DNA from 3 places in the Shewanella litorisediminis genome. Region 3 is predicted to be linked to each of the others. Evidence: predicted binding sites of a transcription regulator. Region 3 holds the regulator's gene; each other region holds the start of a gene.
The links. The regulator LexA, encoded in region 3, represses DNA repair genes until DNA is damaged. The targets are predictions, from matches to a motif close to TACTGTATNNNNATACAGTA.
Positions count from the first base shown of each region.

Region 1: the regulator LexA is predicted to act here: its motif matches at 7,651-7,670, upstream of imuA (translesion DNA synthesis-associated protein ImuA).
Region 2: the regulator LexA is predicted to act here: its motif matches at 7,923-7,942, upstream of JQC75_RS07820 (YebG family protein).

Region 1 is NZ_CP069213.1:2,164,705-2,174,670, reverse strand. It holds gene JQC75_RS09495 (cation:proton antiporter) at 1-982, shown strand, start outside; gene fadE (acyl-CoA dehydrogenase FadE) at 1,375-3,822, opposite strand; gene JQC75_RS09485 (class II glutamine amidotransferase) at 4,061-4,861, shown strand; gene JQC75_RS09480 (DUF3108 domain-containing protein) at 5,028-5,759, opposite strand; gene JQC75_RS09475 (MGMT family protein) at 5,774-6,115, opposite strand; gene JQC75_RS09470 (HAMP domain-containing sensor histidine kinase) at 6,151-7,557, opposite strand; gene imuA (translesion DNA synthesis-associated protein ImuA) at 7,716-8,411, shown strand; gene JQC75_RS09460 (Y-family DNA polymerase) at 8,505-9,966, shown strand, end outside.
Region 2 is NZ_CP069213.1:1,791,159-1,801,124, forward strand. It holds gene JQC75_RS07785 (YccF domain-containing protein) at 1-332, opposite strand, end outside; gene JQC75_RS07790 (pyridoxal-phosphate dependent enzyme) at 566-1,489, shown strand; gene JQC75_RS07795 (hypothetical protein) at 1,583-1,756, opposite strand; gene JQC75_RS07800 (mechanosensitive ion channel family protein) at 2,125-3,729, shown strand; gene JQC75_RS07805 (MlaD family protein) at 3,927-6,542, opposite strand; gene JQC75_RS07810 (paraquat-inducible protein A) at 6,529-7,158, opposite strand; gene JQC75_RS07815 (paraquat-inducible protein A) at 7,151-7,798, opposite strand; gene JQC75_RS07820 (YebG family protein) at 7,954-8,241, shown strand; gene JQC75_RS07825 (GAF domain-containing protein) at 8,260-8,721, shown strand; gene proQ (RNA chaperone ProQ) at 8,976-9,635, shown strand; gene prc (carboxy terminal-processing peptidase) at 9,665-9,966, shown strand, end outside.
Region 3 is NZ_CP069213.1:4,033,904-4,043,869, reverse strand. It holds gene JQC75_RS17955 (COX15/CtaA family protein) at 1-405, opposite strand, end outside; gene JQC75_RS17950 (hypothetical protein) at 405-947, opposite strand; gene JQC75_RS17945 (SURF1 family protein) at 976-1,719, opposite strand; gene JQC75_RS17940 (DUF2909 family protein) at 1,718-1,933, shown strand; gene JQC75_RS17935 (cytochrome c oxidase subunit 3) at 1,936-2,811, opposite strand; gene JQC75_RS17930 (cytochrome c oxidase assembly protein) at 2,808-3,374, opposite strand; gene ctaD (cytochrome c oxidase subunit I) at 3,376-4,971, opposite strand; gene coxB (cytochrome c oxidase subunit II) at 4,982-6,538, opposite strand; gene JQC75_RS17915 (cell division inhibitor SulA) at 6,926-7,432, opposite strand; gene lexA (transcriptional repressor LexA) at 7,429-8,052, opposite strand; gene plsB (glycerol-3-phosphate 1-O-acyltransferase PlsB) at 8,204-9,966, shown strand, end outside.

The sequences.
Region 1 (9,966 bases), 1.9 Mb from region 3:
GATTGTGGCCGCGGCAGTGTCGTCGCTGTTTGCCATCAAGCTTGAAGAGCAGGGCGTACCCGGGGCAGAGAAAATCGTACCCCTGGTGTTCCTTATCATCATAGGCACTGTGGTTATCCAAAGCCTTTCTGCCGGTACCTGGGCCCGCTTTCTCAAAGTCAAGGCCGACTCCGCTCAGGGGTTGCTGCTGTTTGGCGCCTCCAGCTTTTCCAGGGCATTTGCCAAGTTGCTGATGAGTAAAAACATCAAGGTGACCCTCGCCGATACCAACTGGGATAATATTCGGCTGGCGCGGATGGACAATATTCCCGTGTATTTCGGCAATCCGGCATCGGAACACGCCGAGACCTATCTGGACTTAACTGGCATTGGCCGTGTGCTGGTGGTATCTCCTTATCGACAACTCAACCCGTTGGTGAGCTTTCATTTTCAGGATTATTTTGGCGCGGAAAAGGTCTACGGTCTGAACAATATGGAAGGCTCCAGCGCCCGTCATCTGGCGTCTGAAGTCTATATGAAGCGCTTGTGCCTGTTTGGTGAAGGAGTGTCTTACGCCAAAATTGCCAGCCAAATGGCCAAAGGCGCCATCTTGAAGAGTACAACCCTGAGGGAAAGTTTTACCCTAGTGGATTTTATGCGCCGCTACGGTGAAAGCGTGCTGCCATTGGTGTATCTGCAGGATGAAAAGTTGCGCATTGTCACGGCCGGCAGCGAAATCCCGGCCACAGGCATCGAGCTTATCAGTCTTATTCCTGTTGAGTCGCAGCAATACGCCAAAGAGCAGCAAGAGAAGGAAGCCCTTGAAAAAGCACAGGCAGAAAAGGAAGAAACTGAGCGATTGGCGCTGGCGAGGCAAACGCTTGAGGAGGCAACCCCCTCCGCTGAGTTAACATCAGCGTCAGACACAGACAAAGATAAAGAAAACGGTAAGACGGATAATCGGCATGCCAACGGCGAAGGTGACGAGCCTGTCAAAGCGTGATGCTCTGAATACCTGATGTGCTGAATGCGTTGGTTTGTAAACGAGTAGCTGAATTCAGTACCGGCAGCCTCTGCCGGGCACTACGATTGATAGATGGGTTGAACGCCAGTATCGCGCTATTCAGATTGGCGAATTCGGTCAGATGATTGGAATTGGTCTGCTGATAGGAATGGTTAGATGTAGGTATGGATGCGCCGGCATTGATTGGCCATGGCATGCGCCAAATAGTCTATCGAGACACTATGCAAGTGGTGTAGGTTTCAGCCGCGCTGGCTGGGCGAGGTTTTACATGCAACCAGCCTAATCTCGCGCAGCAGATAGAAAGTCGCTGACAAGATGCGGCAATTAAAAAAGGCGCCCTGAGGCGCCTTTTTTATCTGGAGGTGCAGCGCTTACGCCGCTTGCTCCTGAGACTTGCTGCCAGTGATTTGCGCCACCAGCTCGGCTGGGTCGAAGTCATCTACGTTGATGGACTTCATGCGGCCAATCTCGGCTTTCTCCAGCAGGGCAATTTCGGCATCAGACAGAATACCCAGTGCCTTGCCTTCGGCAGCGACTTTGTCCAGCCACATAAAGGGCAGACGCTTACCGGCAGCCTTGCACACTTTGTCGTACAGCGGCTCGGCGGCGAGGATGTCCTTGAAGGTCTGCTCCTGAACACCCACAGGGTTGTTGTCGCAGGCTTCCCAGAACTGGCCCTGACCGAGACGCTCACGGCTGGCACAAGGGGTTTGCATGATTTTGGCAACCTTGTGGTCCAGTACATCGCTTGGACGCTTCAGCGGACGACCGAAAGGCAGCAGCAGTACGCGCAGCACACCGCCAAGACCGGCTGGGAAGTTATCCAGCAGCTCATCGAGGGAGGCTTGCAGCTTGAACAGGGCATCTTCAACCGCCCACTGTACCAGAGGCAGATCTTCGGTTTGACGACCTTCATCCTGATAACGCTTCAACGTGGCAGAGGCCAGGTACAGCTGACTCAGCATGTCACCAAGGCGGGCAGAGATACGCTCTTTACGCTTCAGGTTGCCGCCCAGGGTCGCCATGGCGAGGTCTGACAGCAAGGCCAGGTTGGCACTGAAACGGTTCATGTGCTGATAGTAGCGCTTGGTCTTGTCGCCGTAAGGGGCGTTGGAGAAGCGGCTGCCTGTCAGGCCCATCCACACACTGCGAACCAGGTTGCTGATGGTAAAGCCGATGTGGCCAAAGAGGGCGGCATCGAACTTGTTCAGACCCTGACGCACGTCTTTATCGAAGGCAGAGTCCATTTCGGCCAGCACATAAGGATGGCAGCGAATGGCGCCCTGACCATAGATGATCATCGAGCGGGTAAGGATGTTGGCACCTTCCACGGTAATGGCGATAGGCGCAGCCTGATAACCACGGCCCAGATAGTTGTTGGGGCCAAGGCACACACCTTTACCACCGTGGATGTCCATGGCATCGATTACGCATTTCTGCATACGGTCGGTGAGGTGATACTTCACAATGGCAGAGATAACCGATGGCTTTTCACCCAGATCAATACCCGTGGTGGTCAGCGAGGTCACCGCGTCCATCAGATAAGCGTTACCGCCGATGCGCGCCATTGGCTCTTCAATACCTTCCAGCTTACCGATAGGCAGCTTGAACTGGCGACGGATGCGGGCATAGGCACCGGTTGCCAGGGCAGCAGTTTTTACGCCACCGGCCGAGTTGGATGGCAGGGTAATGCCGCGGCCAACCGACAGACATTCCACCAGCATGCGCCAGCCCTGACCGGCCATTTTCGGACCGCCAATGATAAAGCTTAATGGCACAAACACGTCTTTACCGCGGGTTGGGCCGTTTTGGAACATGCAGTTCAGCGGGAAGTGACGACGACCGGTTTCCACGCCTTCCACATCGGTAGGAATAAGGGCGCAGGTAATGCCGAGTTCTTCTTCGCCGCCGAGCAGACGCTCAGGGTCACGCAGTTTAAAGGCCAGACCCAATACGGTGGCGATAGGGGCCAGGGTGATGTAGCGCTTGTTCCAGGTGAGCTTCATGCCCAGCACTTCTTCACCTTTCCACATGCCTTTGCACACAACGCCGTAGTCAGGAATAGAACCTGCGTCTGAACCGGCTTCAGGGCTGGTCAGGGCAAAGCAAGGCACTTCAAGACCCTTGGCCAGACGTGGCAGGTAGTAGTCCTGCTGCTCGGCCGTGCCGTAATGCTGCAACAGCTCACCGGGGCCGAGGGAGTTAGGCACGCCCACCGTAGAGGCCAGCTCGCTGGAAATACCTGCCAGCTTTTGCAGCACGCGGGATTGGGCATAGGCGGAGAACTCGAGACCACCGTACTTCTTCTTGATGATCATCGCGAAGAAGCCGTTGTCTTTCAGATATTGCCACACGTCAGCAGGGAGATCGGCCAGCTCGTGGGATACCTGATGCTCGTTCACCATGCGGCACACTTCGTTCACAGGGCCATCGAGAAAGGCTTGCTCTTCGGCAGAGAGGCGGGCTGTGGGGTAGTTGTGCAGCTTTTTCCAGTTGGGGTTACCGGCGAACAAATCAGCTTCCCACCAGGTGGTACCTGCATCGATGGCTTCTTTTTCAGTGGAAGACATCTCAGGCATGATCCCACGGTACAGCTTCAGCAGCGGACGGGTGATCAGGCTCTGACGAATACTGCTGATGTTCAGGGGCAGGGCGATAACCAAAAAGATGATGCCGCCCCATAGGCCAACAACATCCAAGGTCCATCCCGCGGTCAACATAATGGCGGCTGCGGCCGTGGCGGTCAGCAAGGACACCCGCAAATAAGCGCAGGCACCAAGCACCACAAGCAGCGCGATACTCCAAAGTAGGGTAGTCACTCTCGTTCTCCTTTATTCATAACCCTTCTCCAGGCGGGTCATATAAGCGATCCTGATCACAAGTATAGTGTGTGGTCAGACCTGTGTCGCATTAAAAAGTAAATCCAACCGGGAGCGAACACAAGCATTTTTCAAACAAATGTTTAAATTTTTTCGATTGTCCTGGCATTCCCATCAACAAAGGGCAAAGTTACAATAAGTTAGTTGTTGTGTTTGTGACCTTTCAGGTGCCTTGACTATGTGTGAATTACTGGCGATGAGCGCCAATGTACCCACTGACATTGTGTTCAGCTTTACCGGGCTGGCCGAGCGTGGCGGGGTAACAGGCCCCCATGTGGATGGCTGGGGCATTACCTTTTATGAAGGCAAGGGCAGCCGCACTTTTAAAGACGCCTGTCCGTCCAGCGAGTCGCACATTGCCCGCTTGATTAAGTCCTACCCCATAAAAAGCGAAACCGTGATTAGCCATATCCGTCAGGCCAACCGCGGCTGTGTGGCATTGGAAAACACCCACCCCTTCGACAGGGAACTCTGGGGCCTGAACTGGACCTATGCCCACAACGGCCAGCTGAGTGACTATAAAGACAAGTTTGCTGTGCGCCGGTTTCGCCCTGTAGGTGATACCGACAGTGAGCTGGCGTTTTGCTGGATATTAGAGAAACTCGTTGCCCGTTTTGGTGATGAGAGGCCCAAAGACATGTTGCCGGTGTTTGCCTATGTTGCTGAACTTGCCGAAGAGATCCGCGTTCTTGGGGTGTTTAATATGATCCTCTCTGAAGGCAACTATCTGATGAGCTTTTGCAGTAATAACTTAAGCCACATCACCCGCCGTGCGCCCTTTGGCAAGGCCAAGTTGATAGACACAGATGTAGTGATAGATTTTGACAAAGAAACCACCCCCAAGGATGTGGTCACCGTGATTGCCACCCGGCCATTAACCGACAACGAGGCCTGGAACATCATGCAGCCCGGGCAGTGGCAGCTGTTCTGTAAAGGGGAAGTTGTTGGCGGCGGCGCCTTTGTGGCAGCGCCTGAGTAAGGGCGGTAAAGCCTGATGGCGCGTGCCTGATACATCTGCCCATCACTGTGGCTGGATATTGTCCACCGAGCCAGTTAAGCACCTGGTGTGTCAACTGTATTCAGGCTGGGGCATACACAATAAAAAAGCCGGATAACTCCGGCTTTTTTATTGTGTATTTAACCATTCAGGGGTTCGATGCCAGTGGTGCGGGTGACGTGTCGGTAAAGCGATAGCCGGTCAATTGCACATCCAGCTGTTTATCGCCCTTTTCAAAGTGGGTCATGCGCACTGGCAGATAGGCCAGATCCGGCGCCATCCAAACCACAGTTTTGCGCTTTTTGCTGTCGCGAACGACCTCAAGGCGCAGGGTGCGATATTCAGTGCCATCGATGTTCAACACTTCTTCGCCGATGCGTTTAAAGGAGTACTCGTCAATTTCGTTGTCCTTCACCATGTGGTACTCGAGGCTGTCTTTTCCATCAATCAGATCCTGTCGGAACTGCAGCTGTACCATCATGGTGTCGTAGAGCTGGCTCTCAAAGGGCAATTCTATGTGTTCGCCCTTGTAGTTGCTGCGTACGATGGACTTGTCTTTCAAAAACGCCACCTGCTCGCTGAAATCACTGCCGGTGCCGGTGCGCTGATGCATAAACACCATGGGTTCGAGGCCATGATCGGTAAGTCGAAATTTACTCTTGATGCTGCGCTCATCACTCAAAAACAGCAGGCTCAGTTCGCTGGTAAAGTTGTACTCGTAATAGTGGCCTTCGGGTGCCGGCAGGCTGAAATGGGCTTTGCCCAGACCAATGTCGCCGTAGAGCACCTTGTAGTTGGCCTCAAAGGGTGAGAGTGAGCTTTGTGCCTGGGCACCCAAACTCAGCAAAGGCAGGGCGAGGGATAACAGAAACTTGCGCATACAGCTCCTTGGCGTCAGTAAGGCAGACTCAAAATCAGGGTGGCCATATCGGGTCGCCACTCATATTCAGACAAGTTAATTTTGCCTTGGTTCACGGTAACGCCTTCAAGACGAAGGCTTTCCTGCTGCTGCCGAAAGGGTTCAGTGTCTTTTGGGAAGGCTATTTTGCCCTGGCTGTTAATTACCCTGTGCCAGGGCAGCTCCAGACTGTCCGGCGCGAGCTTGAGCGCCCGGGACACATAACGGGCACGCCCCGGCAAACCGGCAAGGTCGGCCACTTTACCGTAACTCAGCACCTTGCCCTCGGGAATGAGGGTGACTATATGCCAGATCCGGCTTGGGCTCAGGCTAGACATCCGTGCAGCTTCCAAAAGCAAATCATACGCATATATTAATTGGCCTTTTTGGCAGCGGCCAGCCTTTTAAGCCGCATCGGCAGCGACAGCCTAACTTCCAACCCACCCAGCTCACTGCGCCCGGCAGAAACGTCGCCTCCGAGCAGGCGCACACACTCCCTCACTATGGCAAGCCCCAGCCCAAAGCCGCCCTGACTGGCATGGCGTGCCTCATCGAAGCGGGTGAAAGGATGGAATAAGGTTTCGAGCTTGGCCGCATCGATACCCGGGCCATCATCCGCCACTGTGATATTGAGCCAGTTATTATCGCAGTGGCTACGTATCTGAATATGACACTCAGTTCCCGCATATTTAAGGCTGTTGCGTACCAGGTTTTCCAGCGCCCGTTGCAGCAGGCTTTGGTCGGTTTCAAGGGCGATATGCCTGCAGGCCGCCAAGTCCTGCCACTCGATACGTTGTGTTGGCGCCGCTTCAAAGCGGCAATCCCCAAGGAGTGAGCTGGCCAGCTCGTGCAGCGTAAAAGGCGCGCTGTGTGCGGCTTGATAGCCACTGGCGAGGCGGCTGTAACCCAAGAGAGTATCTATCAGGCGGCTGAGCTCATTGTTCTCGGTGTGGATCCGTCTAAGGTAGGGCGAGGACTCTGCCAGGTCGCTCTCCAGCAAATCGGCGGCCAGCTTTTGCCGGGCAAGCGGGGTGCGCAGCTCATGGGACACATCGCGAATAAGCCGCTCCTGAGTGGTGAGGGTGCGTTCAATCACATCGGCCATCTCATCAAAGTCGTGACCGAGCTGATAAAACTCAGGTTCGGCCGCCGAAAAGTGCTCGCCGATCCGTGTGCTGAGCTTACCGTTTGCCAAAGCGCGGGTGCCTTGTTGCAGCGTCGCCAGCGGTTTGATGAGGTAATGCCCCAGCAGGCGGCTGAACAGCCACAGCACGAACAACCCCACGGTTAAGCGGATGGCCCACAGGCTGTAACTGAGATCCTTGGCCGGATGCAAATTCGCATTGAGTTGCACCGCCAGCAGCAGGGGCCCGCTGGTATCAAAGGTGGCATAAATCGGCAAGCCGATGATGGGTTTTTGCACCCGATCGCCGAGCGCCTGATCAAGCCCCAGCATAAACCCCAGCTTGAATTCAAAGTGGGGATGAATTGGCCGACCACTGACACCTTCAAGGCGACTGTTAATCACATGCAGGCGGAATGGCTGCGCAGTCTCCCACTCGGCAAGCGCCTCGTGATCCCCGCGTCTCACCAGGGCTTCGGCCTCCCGGGCCAGCACCGACAGCTGCGCCTTGGTTTCTTTGGGCAGTACCAACAGCTGATGCAGCACCATGGCTTCAATCAGGCTGGCCAATAACAAAATCACCAGCAAGGACGTACCGAAATAGCCAAACAGGCGCCATTGCAGGCGGGAAAAAGGGTGATGGCGGGACAGCTTCATGACAATAGTGCTTGGCCTTAAATAAAAACGATTCGCATTATACACCTTGATGAATGAGATCCCAGAAGATTGGCAAGTTTGTCAAAATTGCTATACTGTATAAATATACAGTTATTGGTGATTTGGATACCGTAACCCGGTTGAGACACAGGTGCCCTATGAAAACCAGTCCACAAGAGCTTTCCAAACAACTTGGCCGCCAGGATATCTGGCTTGGACAACAAACCTGCCAACAACCCGGCTATGCCACCGGATTTGAGGCGTTGGATGCCGCCTTGCCCGATAGCGGCTGGCCACGCCATGGGGTGTGTGAACTGAGTTGCCCGGTGCCGGGTTCGCAGTCAATGCTGCTGTTAACGCCACTGCTCAGATGCATACAGTGCGAAAACGACACCCCGGTGATGTTGGTTGGTGCCCCCTGGCAACTGAATCCCCAGTACTTATTGCAACATGGTTTGCGGCCGGAAGGTTTCTGTCTGGTGGATGTCAACGCGCGTAAGGACAGACTCTGGGCCATGGAGCAGAGTCTGGCCAGTGGTGGTTGCCGTTTGTTGCTGGGCTGGCTTGACCGTTTGAGCCTGACCGAAGCCCGGCGTTTACAGCTGGCGGCGGAAAAGGGCGGCTGTCTGGCCATTATCCTGGTGACCGACGCCACCGAAGGGAATCCTTTGCCGCTGCGTTTGGGGTTAACCCCGGGCGGTAACTCAGACAGGCTGGAACTTGCCTTACTGAAACGCCGCGGCGGCAAACCGCAGGACAAGCTGCAGATTGATGGCATTTCCCCTCTGCTGGCTCGTTACTTACCCCCGCAGGCACAGCAGCGGCTGGTGCAGGGCCCCTGGGGCAGCGCCTGAGCTTGGGGATTGAAACATGTTGTTCATCCATAAGTGCCGCCGCTTTTGGGCCCGGCGGCTGATAAGTGCCATATCAGTATTGGTTGGTGGCTGATGCGCTGGCTCGGAGTGTGGCTGCCCCATTGGGAGCTGGATTATCTGCGCCATGTGCAGGGTCTGGCGCCATCAATGCCACTTATTCTGTACGATGTGGCAAAGGCGCGGGTGGTGAAAGCCTGTCCACAGGCGGCCAGTGCCGGGATAGCGGCAGGCCAGAGTATGGGCAGCGCGGCGCAGCTGTGCCCGGATGTGCAGCCATTCCCCTATGAAGCCTCGCTGCACCGGCAAGGCAGCGAGTGGTTGTGCCGCCATGGCTACAGTTTCAGCGCCCGATTGGTGCCGCCGCCTGCGTCCGATGAATTTTTTGCCCGTTGCCATGATGTGCTCTTGCTTGAAACCGGCTCCATGGCAAAACTCTTTGGCGGCGAAGCGGCGCTGGCAAAGGCATTGGCGGCTGTACTTGAAGGGCTTAACTGCAGCTTTGCCATGGCCTTTGCCGTCACGCCGTTGGCTGCCGGTGTGCTGGCCAAAGCACGGCCCTGTCTGGCATCAAAGACGCTGCAGTCAGGATTTGCCAAGGCTGCTGTGCCGCAATCAGCTGTTAATCCCCCAGTTGTTAATGCCGCTGCTTCCAATTCTTCAGCTTCGGAAGCCATTTCTGAGCCAAAAAACGCAGCAGCGGCCTTATCCCCGCTGTTATCGGTGTTGCCCATATCCACACTGCCTGTGCCAGAGGTACTGTTATCCCGCCTTGAGGGGATGGGACTGGAACAGATAGGAGCGCTGCAGGCTTTACCCGCTGCTGAACTTGGGATCCGTTTTGGTCCCGAATTTGTGCAACTGCTGGCGAGACTGACGGGCAAGCAGCCTCATCCCCAGAGTTTTTATTGCCCGCAGGATGAGTATCGCCAGCGGCTTGAGTTGATGTATGAGGCCGAAAGCCTCAATGCCCTGGTGTTTGTGCTTGGACGCATGTTTGCCGAGCTGGCGCTTTTTTTACGTCAGCGGCAATTGGCGGTCTCCATGCTGGAGCTGGTACTGCATTACCGGGCATCTTCCACAGAGATCACAGAGACCACAGGTAGCCCAAAGGCAAGTCTCAGTCAGGGAGGCGTAGCTGACGCGCTACCCAAGACTGTCGATGGTATTGAATCGGCTCAAGCCTCTGCAGAAGTTCATGAAGCGCGGTTGTCGCTGGCGTACCCCTTTGCCGAATACACGGCCGATGGCCTCTTGGCGCTGTGCCGTTTGCAGCTGGAACGCTTTACGCTGGCGGCACCCGTGGTGGCGCTGACACTGCACCGCTGCCACTTTTCCCCCAGACGTGCGCCGCCGGCAGGAGCCATCGAAAACTGTCACAGGGCCAGTTTGAGTTTGCTGGCCCGGCTCGAAGCCCGGCTGGGTGCAAACAGGGTAAGGCGCCTCGGTGCCAGGCAAGCGCTTTTGCCGGAGCACAGCTTTTGCCTGCAACCCATGTCAGCACCTGTGGCTGTCGTCTCAATGCCTTTTTCAGCGC
Region 2 (9,966 bases), 2.0 Mb from region 3:
GGAATGCCGATAATGGTAATAAAACAGGCCAGGGCGTGGCCTATGTGCCCGATAGCGAGCCAGATCCCAAACAGCAAGAACCAGATGATATTGCCTACCATCCCCAGAGGGCCTGTACCCAGATCTTCCAGCCCGGTCAACTCCCGGCGCGAGACATGATCCTGTCCAAATGGCCAGAACGCCATTTCCCCAATCACAAAGCAGGCCCGTCCAAATGGAATACCGACAATACTGATAAAGCAGAGCAGCCCTGCGAGCCACCAGGCAAGCCCCATGACAAAACCGCCAAGTACAAACCACGCGATGTTAAATATAAGCCTGAGTAGGGCCATATGTTCTCCTGTAAAATATGCGTCTATCTTCGATTGGTAGATGCTAAGCAAAATCAAGGCCATTTATTTATTTTCATTAATATCAAAGACATACGGCCTTTCCTTGCTGGGGGGTTGGTGTGTTTCACCATCCGGTTGACATAAATGACCAGCTGTAAGCTGAAAGTCGGGTCAAGTCGCGTTAGACTTGGCGCCTGTTTGTCACCTTATCCCTGTCTGAGAAGCGCTTACCCATGCATAGCCCAAGCCCAGTCGAGCCCTTTTCGTTTTTTGGCCACAGTTTGTGGCTCAAACGGGACGATTTATTGCCAGAACCCTTCAGTGGCAATAAGGGGCGTAAATTTGCCAGCTTGCTGACCGACCGCTTTGATGGGGTGCAAACCCTGATTGGTTATGGTTCGCCGCAGTCCAATTCGCTCTATTCCCTGGCGGCTTTGGCGAGCAGGCGTGGATGGCAACTGGAGTTTTATGTGGACCACATTGCCGCCAGCATCTACGCCGATGAAGAGGGAAATTATGGCGGTGCCCTGGCACTAGGTGCCAAGGTAATGCGGGTACCCGACCCGGGCATGTTGCCACGGGAATACATTGAGTCCATTCGTTTGAAGCAGATGGACGCAAACGCTTGTCTCTATGTGCCGGAAGGTGGCCGATGTGCCCTGGCGCGCACGGGTGTGCACACTCTTGGTCGCGAAATTGCGGATTGGGCAGCCGCCAGGGGCATGGCTGACCTAAAGGTGTTTCTGCCGTCGGGCACAGGCACCACGGCACTTTACCTCAGTGAGTATTTTCATCAGCAGCATAGCGATATCAGGGTGGTTACTTGTCCTGTGGTGGGGGATGGCAATTATCTTATCGCCCAGTTTGCCGAATTAAGTGCCGACAGTCACATTTACCCCGAGGTGGTTGGCGGCGCCCATCATTACGCCAAACTCAAGCGTGATGAGCTGGAGATTTGGCTGGCGATGCGTCGCCAGGGGCTGGAATTTGAGCTTTTGTATGACCCTTGCGGGCTGCTGGTGCTAAGGTCACTGCTGGATGCCAACGCAGAGGGAAACTGGCTCTACCTGCATCAGGGAGGGCTGAGAGGCAATGTGTCTATGCTGCCCCGATATCGGCGCAAGTTCGCGCAGTTTTTTGAAAAGGATAGCGCCTGAGCGGAAAGCACCCGTGAAATCGTGCTTCCTGCGCAGGCGTCAGGGATGTTTGCTTGGGAAAGTGAGAGGAAAGGGGAAATTCCCAGCGAACTGTTACTTATTGCTGCTCAGCAGCCACTTCATGAATCTCAGCGCTTCGGTACGCTTCGAGAAGGTTTGCCTGTTCTTGCCGTGTTTATCGGTGAAGGCGATTGAGCTCTTGTTAAGAGAGATGGAATCTACTGGAAATGCCACGCTGATTTCATGGCCATCTAATTTGTATGACATAAGCCACACTCCTTGTTTCTTTGTCGCCATTTAAGGGCGAAATTAATCTAACTATAAAATATCCTTAGCAAAAATATGCAAAAGACGGATGTGAGGACCGCCGAGAATAACGTATTGATGCCAGGTTTGCAAGTTAGTCGCTCCGATGATGCCAATCGAAACTGTCTGACGCGGAGCGATTCAGTGTATTTGAGCAGAGTCAGATGACGCTGGGATGACAGTCAGGCGAAATTCAGGTCCGTATCCGGCATCCGGCTGTCACACCGAACAGTTGTTGACTCTGACCTTTAGACACCTTGGTTTCAGCACTGTGAAAATATTGTCCCGGTGATAATATTCATGGGTTACCCGCGTGATGGAATCGTACTATGAAACGGATTTATAGGGTTTTTATCCCTTTTGTGTTCTCCCTGTTCTGCGGCCCGAGTATGGCCAATTCCTCCCTGACCTTGATGCAGGCATTGGATAAGTCCAGTGAAATTGAGCAGGAACAGGTACAGACTCCCGAGCATTATCAATACCGTGATCCGCTCTCCCGCGATACCCCAAGAGGCGCTTTGCAGGGTTTCTTCAAGGCGGCCTGGGAGCAGGATTATCTCCTTGCAACAGAGTATTTGGACCTGCGGTTTTTACCCGAGGGGATGAGCAGCACCAAGGGTGAGAAATATGCCCGGGATTTGCAGGCCATTTTGGATCGTAACCTCTGGATTGACCTGGACACAGTGAACGATACCCCCCAGGGGAATGAGCTGGATAACCTGCCCGCCTATCGCGATGCGTTTGCCCGCATCCAGGCAGGCAACAAGGACGTCGTGTTTTATTTGCAACGTGTTCCCGATGCGGGTATTGGCAGTATCTGGAAAATATCCAATGCCACACTGGCACAGGTGCCGGCGCTATATGAAAAGTTAGGCTATGGCCCTTGGGTCGAATGGTTTATTGCCCATGTACCCGAAGGACGGTTGTTTAAATTTACCTTGTGGGAATGGGCCTTTATGGTGGCATTCCTGGCGGTATCGTTATTGCTTGCGCTGCCGGTTACCTGGGTGGTTAAGTGGTTACTGCTCAGAACACCATGGCAGCACCGCGAGGAAGCGGCCAAAATAGTCACCGGGCCAATGCGCTTTTTTCTGGCGGTGCTGCTGAACAAGGCCGCCATTCTGCATACAACCTTGCCGGTGATGACCAAAGAGCTGATTGATACTGGCGTGTTTTTAATGCTGACCTTGGTATGGCTGCTTTGGTCGCTGATGGGACTCATGCAAAGTGTGCTCAAAGCCAGGTGGACAGAAAGGGGAAGTAAGCAAGCGGCTTCTCTGCTGCGACCTTTGACCAACTTTTTTCGGATTTTAACGCTGGTTTTGGCGTCGCTGATTTGGATGCAGCACCTTGGCTTTAATGTGGGTGCCATCCTCGCCGGCATGGGCATTGGCGGCATCGCACTGGCGCTGGCCTCCAAGCAGTCCATTGAAAATTTTATTGGCACTGTGACCCTGTACTCTTCTGCGCCACTCAAGGTGGGTAATCTGTGTAAACTCGGCAGCTTGCGGGGAACCGTGGAGGAGATTGGTCTTCGTTGCACCCGTATTCGCACTCTCGACCGCTCCGTCATCCATATTCCCAATGCAAAACTGGCTGAAATGGAAATAGAAAATATCTCTGAACGCGAAAAAATCCGCTTTAAAACCGACATTCGCCTCGATTACAACACCAGCGCAGAACAAATCAAGCAAATAACAGATGATATCAAAGCCTTACTTGAAACCACCGATAAGGTCAACGACAAGCCCCTGCGTGTAACTTTCAGTGGTTTTGGCTTGCATGGGCTTGAAATCAATGTGTTTGCCTATGTGGGTACAACAAGTTTGCCCACCTACCAACAGGTGGCACATGAACTCAATCTCGGGATCATGGAGATAGTGGCCAAACATGGCTCCAGAGTGGTGCCAGCCATGGCGCCGGTGGCGCCCTGAGTACAGGTGAAAGCCCGTTATATGAAAGGAATGTCAGTGACAAAGACTATCAGGTGATGCCTATGAGTCTGCTCGCCTCTTTGGCACGCCGCGGCGTGATCTTTATCTGGCATAGCAGTTATCAGCATTAATGAAAAAGGTCGCCACAGGCGACCTTTTTACTTGGTTTTGCTTTTTCGACTGCGTGTGGTCTCAGGTCATTGGGGAGACCAAACCAGCCAATCTTCATGGGCCTCGGGATACAGCACAAAGCGGCTGCCATTGCCAAGCTGGTTGCCGGCAGCGGTGACGGAACGGGTTGCGACCCCAATACCGCCGACGAGAATGGTTTCCAGCGAGCCGGTTTGTACCTTGGCGCCAGAGAAGAGTCCGAATTCAAAATTCACGCCGGAGAGATCGAAAAATACGCTGCTGGCATTGACCAGATGTCGGTATTCGGCATCGATATGGACAAAGAGCTCCACCTGGCTGCCACTGCTGTTGAGCGCATAGCCATCGACGCCGCCAATGGCAACGCCACGGTAGAAAATTTGGCTGCCTGCTTTTATCGAGCCCAGAGATGGCCTCTCGAGCGTCAGCTTGAGTGCGTCCGTGGCTACGTTGGCATAATGTGGCGCGCGGCCAACGACCTCAAAACGATGAGTTCGCTGTGGTGCTTTGCCCGGCAAAACAGAGATGAAAGGGCCGGTTATAATGGCTTCCGGCGCCTTGATACCCTGCAATGAAATCTGCACATCCTCCAGCAGATAACGGCTGTCCTCACGGCTGAAATTATCCGCATATTCTCCGTAGAGATACGCGCGGGCAACAAGCTTATGTAAATCTGACGACAGCTTCACTTCCGTGACTTCACCTATTTGATGCCCCTGATAGCGAATGGGAGCGCCGGCCGCGATGCGGGATTCAGCACCCATAATCAGCTCCACCGGTTGTGCCTGTGCCATAGCCAGGGTTTCGGACTCATAGAGGCGTCCCGGATTTTTGGCTTCGCCCTGTGGGAGCAGACCAATTGCGATGCCACCGCTGATAAGACCGGGCAGGGTAGCAACATCCACTTTCAGCCCTTTAAGGCTGGCATCCACTGAAATGGCACTGTGTTTCCAATACAACGTATTGGGGCCAATCAGACGCTTAAAGGTGCCGTCGATGGCAAGCTCAATGTCAAACACGTCCAACTCGGGCTGCCAACTGACATGGGTGACTTCACCAATGTGCATCTTCTTGTAATAAACCGGACTGGATACCTCAATACCCGCGCCTTCAGTGCTTTGCAGTTTAATCTTGATACGTTGGTTTGTGGCTTTGGCCGCCAGGGCATCTTCCTCTGACGCGTAGAGTCGCAGTTCATCTTGTGCGCCCAGAGCCGTGCCGCTGCCGCTTACCAGCTTTATTGAGCCTTTGAGCAGGGCTGAGGTATCACCAACGGCAAATTTTACACCTTTGAGGGAAGCATCCAGGCTTACCGGAGCTTCAGCAACCAGATAACTGCCTCGGGTCAGAAGACGTTTAAACTCGGGCTGTATTTCTGCCAGATATTCCACTGAGCCCAAGTCCTCAGCAAGTTTTACCTGTGTCACTTCTCCAACAGGCAAATTGCGATAGCGTATTTCGGCGCCAACCTGCGCGCCCTGGCCGGTATCACTGCGAATAAGCAGATGGGCCTTTTCGGCATACATAAAATCAGGTGCTTTGCTTTCGAGGATATAGCTGCCTTCCATGGGGCCTTCGCCGGGCAGCATGGCAATCACATCGCCGGTAATCAGCCTTGCCGCATGTTTTATCCCATCAAGTGAGATATCCGCGCCTTCTCGCCAGAAGCGACTGTCTTTACCAATCAAGTGGCCCTGGGCGTGGTTGATAAAAACGCTTAAGCTGACGCCTGAATCAGTCAGTCTGGTATTGGTGACCTTACCGATTTCCAAACCACGATACATGACAAGGCTTCCTACACCGAGGCCATCGGCATTGTCTGTGGTCAGCTCCAGTAAATAACCACCCAGCGCATCGGTTTCACTGCCATGAAGCACAAAACTGTCGCCATGGCTGGCGCTGATACCGGCATCAGAGCTGCTGAAGCTGATCCCACCGGCAAGCAGCGCCGCCAAACTTTCGCTCTCAACCTTGATACCTTTCAGGGACGCGTCGATGCTCATGCCTGAGACATTCCAGAAACGGCTGTCTTTTTTCACCAGGTGGGCATATTGCTCCTGAATAAAAGCGCCTATGACGATTCTCTGATTGCCTTCGAGGCGATAGCTCACCACGTTACCTACTGGAATTTGGCGAAAATAGACACCGGATCCCACATCCAGTGAGCCAAGCTTGTCGGTACTCAGCTCCACCAGTATGCCTTCGTTGCCCGGCGCCATGGGGGGAGCCTCCCGCAGTGCGTCAAAACGGGTGACTTGCTCGCCGTCACCTGGCTGTACTGCGATGTAGTTTCCAGAGAAGAGCGCATCCAGACCTGAGACGCCGGTAATGGAGGCCTTTGGGGATACCAGCCAAAACTGAGTGTTTTCTCTGAGGTAAGGTGCCGCTCGATAATCCATCATCACAGTGACGTTGACCCCCTTGAGGTCCTCATCCATGGCGATGTCGGTCACCTTACCGACGGTGAGCCCCTGATATTTGACCAGGGTTTTGCCCACGTCAATCCCGGAAGCGCTGGGAAAATGGACAAAGATTTCTACTCCGGACTCGCGGATACTCTTGATACCCAGCCAGGCCGCCAGCGCCAGGGCGACCAGAGGCAGCAGCCACACCGGCGAAAACAGTTTCTTTTTGACTACCTTGGGTGCTTCAATGTTTGTCATTTTCTAAGTCCAATCGATCCCAGAGTAAACGCGTATCCAGTACCTTGGCGGCAAGCTGTGTCAGCAAAATCACCAAGGCAAATGCGGTTGCAGCCGGTGCGGGTTTGGCATCCAGCAATTGCCCCATATTCACCAGGGCAACGGTTAATGAAATTACAAATAAATCCAGCATGGACCAGCGGCCAATCCACTCAATAATGTGGAAGCCAGCCATCAATCTGCGTTTGGACACCGGCAGGGAAAAACTGATGGCGGTAAGGTAGGTAGCCAGTCCGATGATCTTTAACCAGGGCACCAGAATGCTTGCAGTAAAGACAATAATCGCAATTGGCAACATATCGGAATGCACCAAATGCTTGATACCGCTGAAGATAGTGTCGTGGGTTACCTTGCCTTGGTTTACCAGGGTGGTGATGGGGTAGACGTTTGCCGGAATAAGCAGAATGGCGGCAGTGATGAGCAGTGCCCAGCTTTTTTGAAGACTGCCGTAGTCCCGTGCCTGATTGTCTGCGCCGCAGCGGCTGCAGTTTGTCACATTCACTGGGTTGGTTTTTCTACACACGGGGCAGAGGCACTGGCCCATTTCCTTTCCGGTGGTCTGGACATTGTCAGTCATTCAGGCGACTCCACATGTGTTCTATATTGTATTCCCGTTGCAAAAACAGGGTCACCAGGAACAGCATGGTGAAAGAAAAGGTGCCAACGCCAAAGTAGATATCTGAAAAGTCAGATAATTGAAATGCAGAAACCAAAAAGCTGATCACATAGATTTCCAGCATGGTGATTTGGCTGAATAAACCGTGACGGCGAAGCAGCCATTTATACAGATCCCGTTGCCATCCTGGATTGAGGCCCATTTTAACAAGCAGGATCTGCGACATAATTGACAGCAGCAGCAAGCCGGGGCCTATAACGGCGGCGACGAGCACGGCAATACCCACTACCCAGTAGCCCAAATCCATCACTGCCATGGCGCCCTGAAACACCGTTGCAGTGCGCACGGACCCCAGAAAATGCAGTTCGAGTACGGGGAAAAGATTGGCCGGCAGAAACAGCGCCACAGCAGACAGGCAAAGCGCCAACATGCCGTTGATAGAGCAGAAGGGAGTGTCATACAGCGCCGTGTGACAACGGGGGCAAAGCGCCCTGACCCCACTGGGTAAGGCACGGCGCCGCACCGCCAAATCGCAGGCATGGCACAGGATCACCGAATTGTCGATATCGTCATGATGCATAGAAGCGTATTGCAGATCCATGGCTGACAGGTACCCCAGCCGGGGTGATGCCTGACTCTGCCTCCTTTGGAGGCGGTTTCAGCGTACGAGTGTATCAGATCATGTTAAACACTTGCATCCCCTGAAAAAAACTGTGACACTTCGTCACTGTATAAATAAACAGTATGAGGGCTATCATGGCGGTAATCACTCAATTTGTGGTGGTCAGAGATGGGGTTGAGAAGATGACATTTACATCGAAAAAGGAGGCGGATGCCTACGACAAGATGCTGGATATCGCTGACAGCCTGATCCCATTTATCGACAATGCAGAATGCGGTCTCGATGAAGCGACAACGGAAAAGTTGGCCTTCTATTTTGCCACCCATAAAGATGATTTATCATCGCTGCTCAAGGGTGCGTCGCCCGGCGTGGCGACGGCACCGGTAAAAAAGGCAGCCCGCAAGGCTGCAGAAAATGACTGAATATCGGCAGGAAATTGCATGAAACACGCGTTTTACGACACCTTAAACCGCCAGGCTGAGGCTTTGCTTGCCGGGGAAGACGACATGGTTGCCGCCATGGCCAATTTCTCGGCGCTATTGAATGAACATATGGACGACTTGAATTGGGTTGGTTTCTATGTTCGCCGTGACGATACTCTGGTACTTGGTCCCTTCCAGGGCAAGGTTGCCTGTACCCGTATTCCCTGGGGCAAGGGGGTGTGTGGCACCGCAGCCGCCACCGATACGACGCAGCGTGTGGCCGATGTACATCAATTCGAAGGTCATATTGCCTGTGACTCGGCATCAAACTCAGAAATTGTGGTGCCGGTAAGGCATCAGGGCAGTGTAATAGCTGTGCTCGATATCGACAGTCCCAGTTTTTCCCGCTTCGATGAGACAGATCAGGCAGGGCTCGAGACCCTGGTGAGAACCCTGGAAAAGGCCTTGTTCGGTCAATAAGTCGCCAGTTTTCGTCAAATCCCAGTCGCATTCGCCCAAGCGGTCACTATAATAGGCTGCTTGTGCGTCTGCCTCGGGAGTCACTTCCCGGCGAATAGTAAAAATTGTTAACAATAGTTATTAACGCTTTGGCAAGCGCTCGGAAGATGCTAATTTGTGTGTTGGCCCCCGGGCTAACGTATAGAGAATAACCTATGTCCCGCAATCGCTTGCAATAAACCGGGCATACATACCTAGTAACTGTGGAAGTAAAGATGGAATCAACAGAAAAGTTGACCGACACCAATGCGATTCTCGCGTATTTATATGAAACCTTTCCTTTGTGCTTCGTGGCCGAGGGTGAAACCAAGCCACTGAAAATTGGATTGTTTCAAGATTTGGCTGAAAGGTTGGCTGATGATTCTAAGGTCAGTAAAACACAATTGCGTGTTGCCCTGCGCCGATACACCAGCAGCTGGCGCTATCTGAAGTGCATCAAAGCCGGTGCGGTACGCGTTGATTTGGACGGCAACCCCTGCGGTGAGCTGGAGCAGGAACACATAGACCACGCACAGGCTACACTGAAAGAAAGCCAGGACAAGGCAAAAGCAAAGCGTGCAGAGCGCAGCAAGGATGAAGGCGATGCCGACAAAGCGCCTCGCAAACCTAAGCGCAAGCCTCAGCCTCAAGCGCGTCGTGACGCCAAGCCTGCAGCCAAAGATAAGCCCAAAGCCGCAGCGCCCAAGGCGCCGGCCGTTGCCGTTAACCTGGTGCCAGCGAAGCTCGAAGAGCTCAAAGTCGCCCAGCGTGTTAACGTGAAATTGGGCATGTCTCCAGTGGCAGGTTCGATTGTGGACATCAATAAGGGTGATGTGCATGTACAGCTGGATTCAGGCTTGACAGTGAAAGTCCGCGCCGAGTATATACTGCTGTAATTCATTGAAGTTTAAGGAGTAGCTTGTTGATGCGAAAACTATCTTTGGCGGTATCCATCGCCGGGATCCTGATAGGATCCTCAGCGTGGGCCATAGCGCCTGCCATTCAAATCGATGAGCTGCCCTCTCTGGTACAGGAGCCACAGCACAAGGTGGCCTCCAAGCGGGTGGCAGATCTCTTTACCCGCTCGCACTACCACAGATTCAGCCTGGACGATGCCTTCTCTGGGCAGATTTTCGACCGTTACCTTAAACAGTTGGATTACCGACGCAATGTGCTGACGCAAGCCGATGTACAGAGCTTTGAGAAGTATCGTCATCAATTTGATGA
Region 3 (9,966 bases):
CAAATGAGACATCACCACCACGGGCATCAGCTTCATGGTGACAGTCCAGGCGCCAAGAGCCCCCTGAAACAAAATCAGCACCAGGATAAATAACGGCAGTTTGCGCGGCGCTTCCTTTAACCTGTAGCATGCTACCAACACCAAAATCACCAGTAAGCCCAGGCTGCTGGCAATGTATCTGTGGATCATTTCCGGCCAGGCTTTTGCCGGATCAATCGTATGGTCTGGAAACAGGGATTCGGCTTTGGCCAGTTCGTGTGCCGCAGAGGGGACCTTAAATTGGCCATAACAGCCGGGCCAATCGGGACAACCTAGGCCGGCATCCGACAGACGGGTGTAAGCACCGAGTAAAATCACCATCAGGGTGCAGGCGAGGGTGACTTTGAGCAGGTTTCTCAGTGTCATCAGCCAACCCTCGATAATTTAAGCAGTTTACGCAGGTCCGCCAGCATGGCTTTGCCTTGGGAGATATTGGCTTCTTGTCCGCTGACGGCGGGATAGCGCATAACCAGGGTTCCCAAGGGGTCGACCAGGATAAATTCCTGTGATGCCAGCAAGGGATCGAGTGCTGTTGGCAATGAGGCCGTGGGTAACGCTGAGTCGTCCAGTGACTTGATATCACTGGTTGCTGACACCAGAACCAGGGGCGTGACCCGAATTCGCTCCGCGCCCAGTGCCGTATGGCTTTGATGCATGACATAGAGCCTGTCTTTGCAAATCTGGTCGCAGGTTTGAGGCATCAGATAGAGAATTTGCCAGCGCTGGGGAGCCGGGTTGGTGGCGCCCAGGCTTTGGTAACTGGTTTCCTCGGTGAAGAGTTGCCCCTGATTGGTGGCCCCTTCGTTATACCAGTGTTGACTGAGCACCAGCTTTGCCAGCACCACAGGCAGCACAAACGCCAGTAGCAATAGCAGCAGGGGACGCGCACTGAATTTTTGGGAGTTCATATCTCTCTCCTCTTACATTTATGAATGATTAATCCCTTAACTCGCTCTGTTTCTTCCTTGATTTCACAACATAAAAAATTACCAGCAGGGCCAGCGCCGCTGCGAGGGAAAACCACTGTGCCGCATAGCCCAGATGTTTTTCCGGTGGCATATTAACCGGCGTCCAGCGCCTGGGCAGAGACGTGCCAGGCAGGCTGTCTGGCTGCAGCACCAGTTGAACAATGTCGACCTGCAACTGCGTCGCCAGCGAAGGTATGTTGAGCGCCTGAATTCGCATTGGGTTACCCGCTTCGGCTGCCAGCGTGTTACTCAGTGGATTCAACTTCTGCCGGTAAAGCCGCCCCTTTAAGGTGAGGTGGCCGTCGATATCGTCAATCCGGGGCTTAGTGGCTCTGTCGTGTCTCGCTGGCACAAATCCCAGTTCCACCAATATCAAACTTTGATAGCCATCCACCTTCAGCAGGCGAAACGCCTTGTATCCCACCTGTCCATCCAGTACCTGATTATCCAGCAGCACAGTTATTCCGGGGATAAACTCCCCAGTCACTTCGAGACGATAACCCTCAAGATCGTCAGCTTGCCTGGCCAGCAAACTGTCCATCGACAAGGGCGAAGCCTGATGGTGCTCTTCGAGCGAGGCCAGCAGCTCCCGTTTTTCCTCAGCCCGTTCGAGTTGCCAAAATCCCAACTTGACGAGCGCGGCAAACAACACCAGAGTGAATAACATCAGCAACTTGCCGGCATACCCCGGCTTGGTATCCGGAGAATCCATGACCGCCTTTGTTTTTAAATCTGTGCTGGTATTGCTGCTGCTTTTTATCATCTTTAATCTCGGCCGAGCCTTGTACATCATGGTCAAGGGGGATGGCAGTGTCCCCATGAGCCGCTATTTGGGCCGCCGTGTTGCCCTGTCCGCCCTGGTCATACTGTTACTGCTGCTGGCATTGGCGATGGGGTGGGTCACACCTCACCCCAGGCCTTACTGAACTCAAAGTACGTAAACAAACACAAACAGGCAGAGCCAAACCACATCCACAAAGTGCCAGTACCAACTGCCGGCCTGAAATGCAAACTGGTTGTCGGCGCTGAAATGGCCCTTGAGCACCCGGAAAAACAACACCAGCAGGAAGATGGTGCCGAGGGTAACGTGCAGGCCGTGGAATCCTGTGAGCAAAAAGAAGGTATTGCCATAAACACCGGACGCCAGGGTAAGCCCCATTTCGGTGTAGGCATGGATATATTCTTCAACCTGAAGCGACAGGAAGCCCAATCCCAATAAGATGGTGAACCCAAGCCAGAGCGTCAGCGCAGTGCGTTTGCCCTTTTCAAGCCCCATGTGGGCAAAGTGCAGGGTAAAGGAAGAGGTGAGCAGCAGGATGGTGTTGATAAGCGGCAGACCTGTCCAGCCCATGGCCTGGGTTTTGGTGCCGTCGGGGGTGGTTTCCAGCGGCCACACGGCCTCAAAGGCTGGCCACAGGACTTCGTGGGTCATGGCGTTGTTGGATGCACCGCCAAGCCAGGGCACGGCTATGGTGCGGGCGTAAAGAAGTGCTCCGAAAAAGGCGGCAAAGAACATGACCTCAGAGAAGATGAACCAGCTCATCCCCTGACGGAAGGACCTGTCCATCTGGTCTGAATAGAGTCCTGACATGGACTCATCAATCACGTTTTTGAACCAGCCAACCATCATGAACAGAATCACGGCAATACCAGCGAGCAGAATGTATCCGGCGCCGCTGCCACCCGATTTGAGCTGATGTACAAAATTACCCGCGCCATAGGCAATCAAAAACAGGCCAATTGCGCCGATAATGGGCCAGCCACTCTGGCTGGGAACATAGTAGTTTTGATGTTTGCTTGTCATTTCATGGCTCCCGCCTGCAGGGCACCGGCCAGATCCTTGTCTGTGATGTCATACAGGGTGTAAGAGAGGGTCAGGGTATGGATAGACTCAGGCAATTCCGGATCCACAAAGAAAATCAGTGGCAAATTGGCACTGTCCTTTCCAGCCAACACCTGTTGGTTAAAGCAAAAACACTCAGTCTTGTTGAAATAAGCGGCGCCCTGCCCGGGGGATACCGAGGGAATGGCCTGGCCAACCAGTGCATTTTCGGACAGGTTGTGTGCCAGAAAGTCGGTTCGTACCAACTGCCCCGGATGTACTTCCATACGCTTTACCGCGGGGCCAAATTCCCATGGCATCCCCGGCTGCACCTGTGCCATAAACTCCACGGTCACAGTTCTGGCTTCGTCCACCTGTACCTGGCTGTATTGAGCGGCTTCGGAACGGGTTTTGCCGTTAATCCCCAGTTGTTCGCACAGTACGTCGTAAAGTGGGACAAGGGCAAAACCAAAACCGAACATGCCAACACAGCCAAGGCAGAGTCCGACAATGAGCTTACGATGGGAGACTCCGGGCGCCGTCATCTTATTTCACCTCGGGTGGGGTGCTGAATGAGTGGTAGGGGGCTGGACTTGGCAGCGTCCACTCCAAACCTTCTGAGCCTTCCCAGGGCTTGGCAGGTGCAGGCTCGCCCCCGCGGATACACTTGATAACCACCGCCAGGAAGATGAGCTGCGACAGACCAAAGGCAAAGCCGCCGATGGAGACTATCTGGTTAACGTCGGCAAATTGAATGGCATAGTCCGGAATTCGCCGTGGCATACCGGCCAGCCCAAGAAAGTGCATGGGGAAAAACAGCACGTTTACCGAAATCACCGAACACCAGAAGTGCAGCTTGCCGAGTTTCTCGTCATACATGTGCCCGGTCCACTTGGGTAACCAGTAATAGGCTGCCGCCATAATCGAGAAAATGGCACCGGATACCAGCACATAGTGGAAGTGCGCCACCACAAAGTAGGTGTCGTGGTATTGGAAGTCCACCGGCGTGATGGCGAGCATCAGTCCCGAGAAACCGCCAATGGTAAAGAGGATGATAAAGGCAATGGCAAACAGCATTGGGGTTTCAAAGGTCATGGAACCCCGCCACATGGTCGCGACCCAGTTGAACACCTTTACCCCTGTGGGCACGGCAATCAACATGGTGCAATACATGAAGAAGAGTTCGGCAAAGACCGGCATCCCCGTGGTGAACATATGGTGTGCCCACACCAGAAACGACAGGATGGCGATGCTGGCAGTGGCGTAGACCATGGAGGCATAACCGAAGAGCTTTTTACGGCTGAATGCCGGTACTATCGCCGAGATGATCCCAAATGAAGGCAGGATCATGATGTACACCTCGGGGTGACCGAAGAACCAGAAAATATGCTGGAACATCACGGGGTCACCGCCACCGGCCGCATCAAAGAAACTGGTTCCGAAGTACTTGTCGGTGAGGACCATGGTGACGACCCCTGCCAGTACAGGCATCACGGCAATCAGCAGGAATGCGGTGATGAGCCAGGTCCAGACAAACAGCGGCAGCTTCATCCAGGTCATGCCGGGTGCACGCAGGTTGACTATGGTCACTATCACGTTGATGGCGCCCATGATGGAGCTTATCCCCATGATGTGAACCGAAAACACAAACAGCGCTGTACTGTCGGGGCTATAGGTGGTGGACAGTGGGGCGTAAAAAGTCCAGCCGAAGTTGGGTGCGCCGCCTTCCATAAACAGCGAGCTGAGCAAGATGAGGAAGGCAAAGGGCAGGATCCAGAAACTCCAGTTGTTCATTCTGGGTAATGCCATATCTGGCGCCCCAATCATCATGGGAATCAGCCAGTTAGCCAATCCGGTAAAGGCCGGCATTACGGCGCCGAACACCATGATAAGGCCGTGTACCGTGGTCATCTGGTTAAAGAAGTTTGGCTCGACCAGCTGTAAACCCGGCTGGAACAATTCGGCACGGATTACCATGGCCATGGCGCCGCCGGTCAGGAACATAATGAAACTGAACCAGAGGTAGAGGGTGCCTATGTCCTTGTGATTGGTTGTTAATATCCAACGCATTATGCCCTTGGCCGGGCCATGATGGTGTTCGTCATGGATGCCCTGATGGGTATCGTGGGTCGTGGTTGTCATTATCGTTCCCCTACTTTCCATGATTGTTGACGTCGGAGGCCTGAACGCTATCGCCTGTGTTGTTATCCCAGGCGTTACGTTCATAGGTCACCACCGCGGCAATGTCCCTGGCAGACAACATCGGACTAAATGCCTGCATTGCGGTACCCGCTTTGCCGTTTATCACTATGTCGAGGTGATCGGCAATCGGGCCAGTGGCGATAGGACTTCCCTTAATGGCGGGAAACGCACCGAGCAGACCTGCACCATTGGCTTGGTGACAGGCAGCGCAGGATGCCATGTACACTTGCTCACCACGGGCCATTAACGCGTCCATCGACATGGGTTCATCGGATGAGAGCTCGTCAGATACGGGTTCGGCTTCAGATGGTGATTCAGCAGTACTTGCCTGAGCAGGTTGGTCATTAGCCGGCGGTTCCACTTGGGCGGCTGGAGCTGCTGTGCTCTCACCCCCATGACTGTTAACGTCAGAAGCCTGCACGGCATCACCGGTATTGTTACCCCAGGCGTTACGCTCGTAGGTGACGACAGCGGCAATCTCGGTGGCCGACAACTGCTTGTTAAAGGCCTGCATGGCTGTACCCGGCTTACCGTTGATAACGATGTCGAGATGTTTATCCACGGGCCCGATGGCGATGGCGCTGTCTTTAAGGCCGGGGAATACGCCGGGCAGACCCATACCATTGGGCTGGTGGCATGCGGCGCAGCTTGCCATGTACACCTTTTCACCCAGTGCCATCAGTTCTTCCATGGAAAGGGTTTGATTCAAAGCGGCGGCCGCCTCGGCTGCGGCGTTGCTTGCCAGCTGCTTTTGGTTTTCAACCCAGGCGTCAAACTCTGCTTCGGGCAATACCTCAACCACGATGGGCATAAAACCGTGGTCTTTACCGCACAGTTCGGCACATTGGCCGCGGTAAATCCCGGGTTTATCTACCCGTGTCCATGCTTCGTTGATAAAGCCCGGATTGGCATCTTTTTTAACAGCGAACGCAGGCACCCACCAGGAGTGAATGACATCGTCGGAAGTCATCAGGAAACGCACCTTGCGGTTGGTCGGCAGCACAAGGTGTTTGTCCACTTCCAATAAGTAATGCTCACCCTTGGCTTCAGCCCCTTCGATTTGGCTTCTGGGCGTAGCCAGGATGCTGTAAAAACCGAAATCGTGGTCGAAGTAATCGTAGTGCCACTTCCATTGGGAGCCGGTTACCTTGATGGTCAAGTCGGCATTGGACGGGTCTTCCATAGCGATGAGGGTTTTGGTTGCCGGAATAGCCATGGCAATCAGGATCAGGAAGGGCACCAGAGTCCAGGCGATTTCGACCTTGGTACTTTCGTGAAATTGGGCTGCGACGGCCCCTTTGGATTTGCGGTGGTTTATCATGGCGTAAATCATGGCGCCAAAAACCACAACACCTATGGCACAGCAGATGTACAGGATAGTCATGTGCAGGCCATAGACCCTGCCACTTATCTCAGTAACACCCTGTGTCATGTTGAGCGGCATGTCAGCCGCAAGGATGGGCGGGGCCATTAAAGCCACCGCGAAACAATACAACCATTGCTTCACAAGACATCTCCTCTGTCAATTGCATCAAGCAACTACAAAGAAGAGCCACACAGTAAGTCTCTGCTCTATGCAAACTCTTCGGTTCCCACAAAAAGCAACGATGACTTCAAAGTGCGTTGGCGGTTGGTATCTTATTTAATGAATTACAGCCTTGTTCACCACACTTGCACCTACAGCTGAATATATCGGTCAAAAACGCAATATCCATGGCGCAAGCCTCAGATACAGCGACGACATAATCGCCCGGATATAACAAACAAATCGTTGTTAACCTGAACTACATTACTTGCAGTTTAAATATTGATCAAGATCACTTTATTTTCTAATTGTCTGAAAAAATTATTGAAAAAAAGCCCCAGTAAGGGGCTTAAAGGGATGTAAAGCTGATCAGTGCAGGGAAGATGCACAGCGAAGGGGATGACTTAATTCGGGTCTAACAGCAAAGGGTCTGGATTGTAAGTGAGCATTTACATTTTCAAAAATTACGCCGAGTGCCACGGCATTTTTTGCTACCAATGCCAGTCTGCGTTTATCTCTGGGGTCAAGCTCGTTTGTCCAGCAAAGCACAGCGCTGGAGGTGCCGTTGGTCAGCGCTTTTTCCATCGCCCAAAGGGTTTCAACTTCGTCTTTGGCATGGACAAGCAGCACACGGTCCATGCGCACACCGGCCTGTGCCAGAGTGGCTTTAAGCCCGATGTTGGGTGGGCTGATAAGCACTATCCAACGGCCTTCCAGGCTTAAGCGTGCCAACTCGGGGGCAAGCTGCAGTATCTCTTGACGCCCCTGTGACTGGGTTGATTGGGTGATTACCTGAGATGTACTGCAAACGTCCTTGGCTGGTGCGTCTGTCCACAGACCAGGATGACGGGGTGCGTTACCAATCAGCTTGTTCATAGCCAATCTCCGTTGCGGATAACACCTACGGCCAAGCCTTCAATGGTGAGACTTTGGCTGGCAAGATCCACTCTGATAGGGGCAAATGCCTCGTTCTCTGCGTGGAGGAACACCACATTACCCTGCTTCTCGAAGCGTTTTACCGTGACATCGTCTTCCACGCGGGCAACCACGACCTGGCCGTTACGGGCCTGGTTCATCTTGTGTACTGCCAGCAAATCGCCGTCGAGAATACCAATGTCTTTCATACTGTCACCGCGAACCCGCAGCAGAAAATCGGCATGGGGTCGGAACATGGCAGGATCGACCTGATAATATTGCTCAACATGTTCCTGGGCCAGAATAGGTTCACCGGCCGCCACCTGACCAATCAGGGGTAAACCTGGGTCTGGCTGATCTTCCAGCTCATCACCCGCCAGCCTGATACCCCGCGAGGTGCCTGGCATAATCTCGATGCAGCCCTTTTTGGCCAAAGCTTTAAGGTGCTCCTCGGCGGCATTGGCACTTTTAAAACCGAGTCTGGATGCAATTTCTGCCCGGGTAGGGGGCATGCCGGTTTCGGCGATGTTGCGTTTGATTAGGTCCAGGATCTCGGCCTGGCGAGGCGTCAGCGGTCTCATGGTCATTCCTGTTTTTCTATACAGTTACTGTCAGTATATACAGTATTTTAATCAGCGCAAGTATTAACCATTTTTCAGATTATTGGCTAATGGCTGTGGCTGTCTGATATTCTATTGCGCTATTGATTGAAGCCAGGTTCCCAATATCAGCATGTCAGCACACGAGTCTTTTTGGTTTAAGTCTTTGCGTTGGATCCAAAAGCAGTTGGTACACACCATAGTGGTACCTCAGGATCCCTTCGCCGATTTGAATCTCGATCCCTCCCGCCCCTTGGTTTACGTGATGAAAACTGAGTCTGTGAGCGATATCGCTGCGCTTCACGAGGTGACCGGCAAGTTAGGGTTACCCAGCCCCTATCAGATGCTCGAGGTCGATGGGATCAAGACCCCTCGGGTTGTTTGCCTTGAAGGCAGAAAGCCGCTGTTTGGCAAGCGAGACAGCAACGAGCCTTTTTTGCAGACCTTTCAGCAATTGCTGGCCCTGCACCGTCAGCAGCAAGAACTCGACATACAGCTGGTACCCGTGAGTCTGTATTGGGGACGTACCCCGGGGAAAGAAGACGACACTATGCGTGCGGCAGTGCTTGAACGGGAAGATCCGACCTGGCTGCGTAAGTGTTTGATGATTTTATTCCTGGGGCGTCACAACTTTGTGCAGTTTTCCCGCGCCGTTTCACTTCGTCACATGGCCGATGAGCACGGCACCGATAAGCGTATTGCCCACAAGTTAGCCCGCGTCGCACGCGTCCATTTCCGCCGGCAGCGTAAAGTGATGACTGGGCCTGTGTTACCGAATCGTCAGGCCATGTTCCATGCGCTGCTGAAATCAGACAACCTGAAAAAGGCCATCGCCGAAGAGGCCGCCAGTAAAAAAATCTCTGAAGAAAAGGCCCGTGAAACCGCCATCCAATATCTGGATGAAATTGCCGCGGACTACTCTGACAGCCTGGTCAGAATCGCCGAACGTTTCCTTACCTGGCTGTGGAACAAGCTCTACAAGGGCATCAGCATCAAGGGCGCCGAGCAGATTCGACAATTGCACCACGATGGCCATGAAATTGTGTATGTGCCTTGCCATCGCTCGCACATGGACTATTTACTGCTGTCATACATCCTCTATTACGAAGGCATGGTGCCGCCCCATATCGCCGCGGGGATTAACCTGAATTTCTGGCCCGCCGGCCCCATGTTCCGTCGTGGTGGCGCCTTCTTTATCCGCCGCAGCTTTAACGGCAATAAGCTTTACACCGCAGTATTCCGCGAGTATCTGGATCAGTTGTTTGCCAAGGGGTATTCGGTGGAATACTTCACCGAAGGTGGCCGTTCACGTACAGGCCGTCTGTTGGCACCCAAAACCGGTATGCTGGCCATGACCCTGTCCTCGGTTATCCGGGGTATCGAGCGGCCTGTCACCCTGGTGCCCGTGTATTTGGGTTACGACCATGTGATGGAGGTGGCTACTTATCACAAGGAGCTGTCGGGTAAGAAAAAAGAAAAGGAATCTGTATGGCAGGTGTTTGGTGCCATCCGTAAGCTGGGCAACTTTGGCCGTGGTTACGTAAACTTTGGCCAGCCCATTACCCTGCAAAACTTTTTGACCGAAAAAGTCCCCAACTGGCGCGAAGATGTGGGTGAAGACCCAGAGCAGAAGCCTTCCTGGCTGACGCCTGTGGTGAATGCATTGGCTAACCGGGTGATGACCCGCATCAACGATGCCGCCGCTGCCAGCTCTGTGACCCTCTCCAGCATGGTACTGCTGGCTTCGGAGCAAAATGCACTGGAGCGCACTCAGCTTGAGCGCCAGATTGATTTGTACCTGAGTCTGCTGAAGTCCGTGCCTTACACCGCTTATGCATCTGTGACCGAGGGCAGCGGCAAGGAGCTGGTCGATCGCGGCATTGAACTTAATAAGCT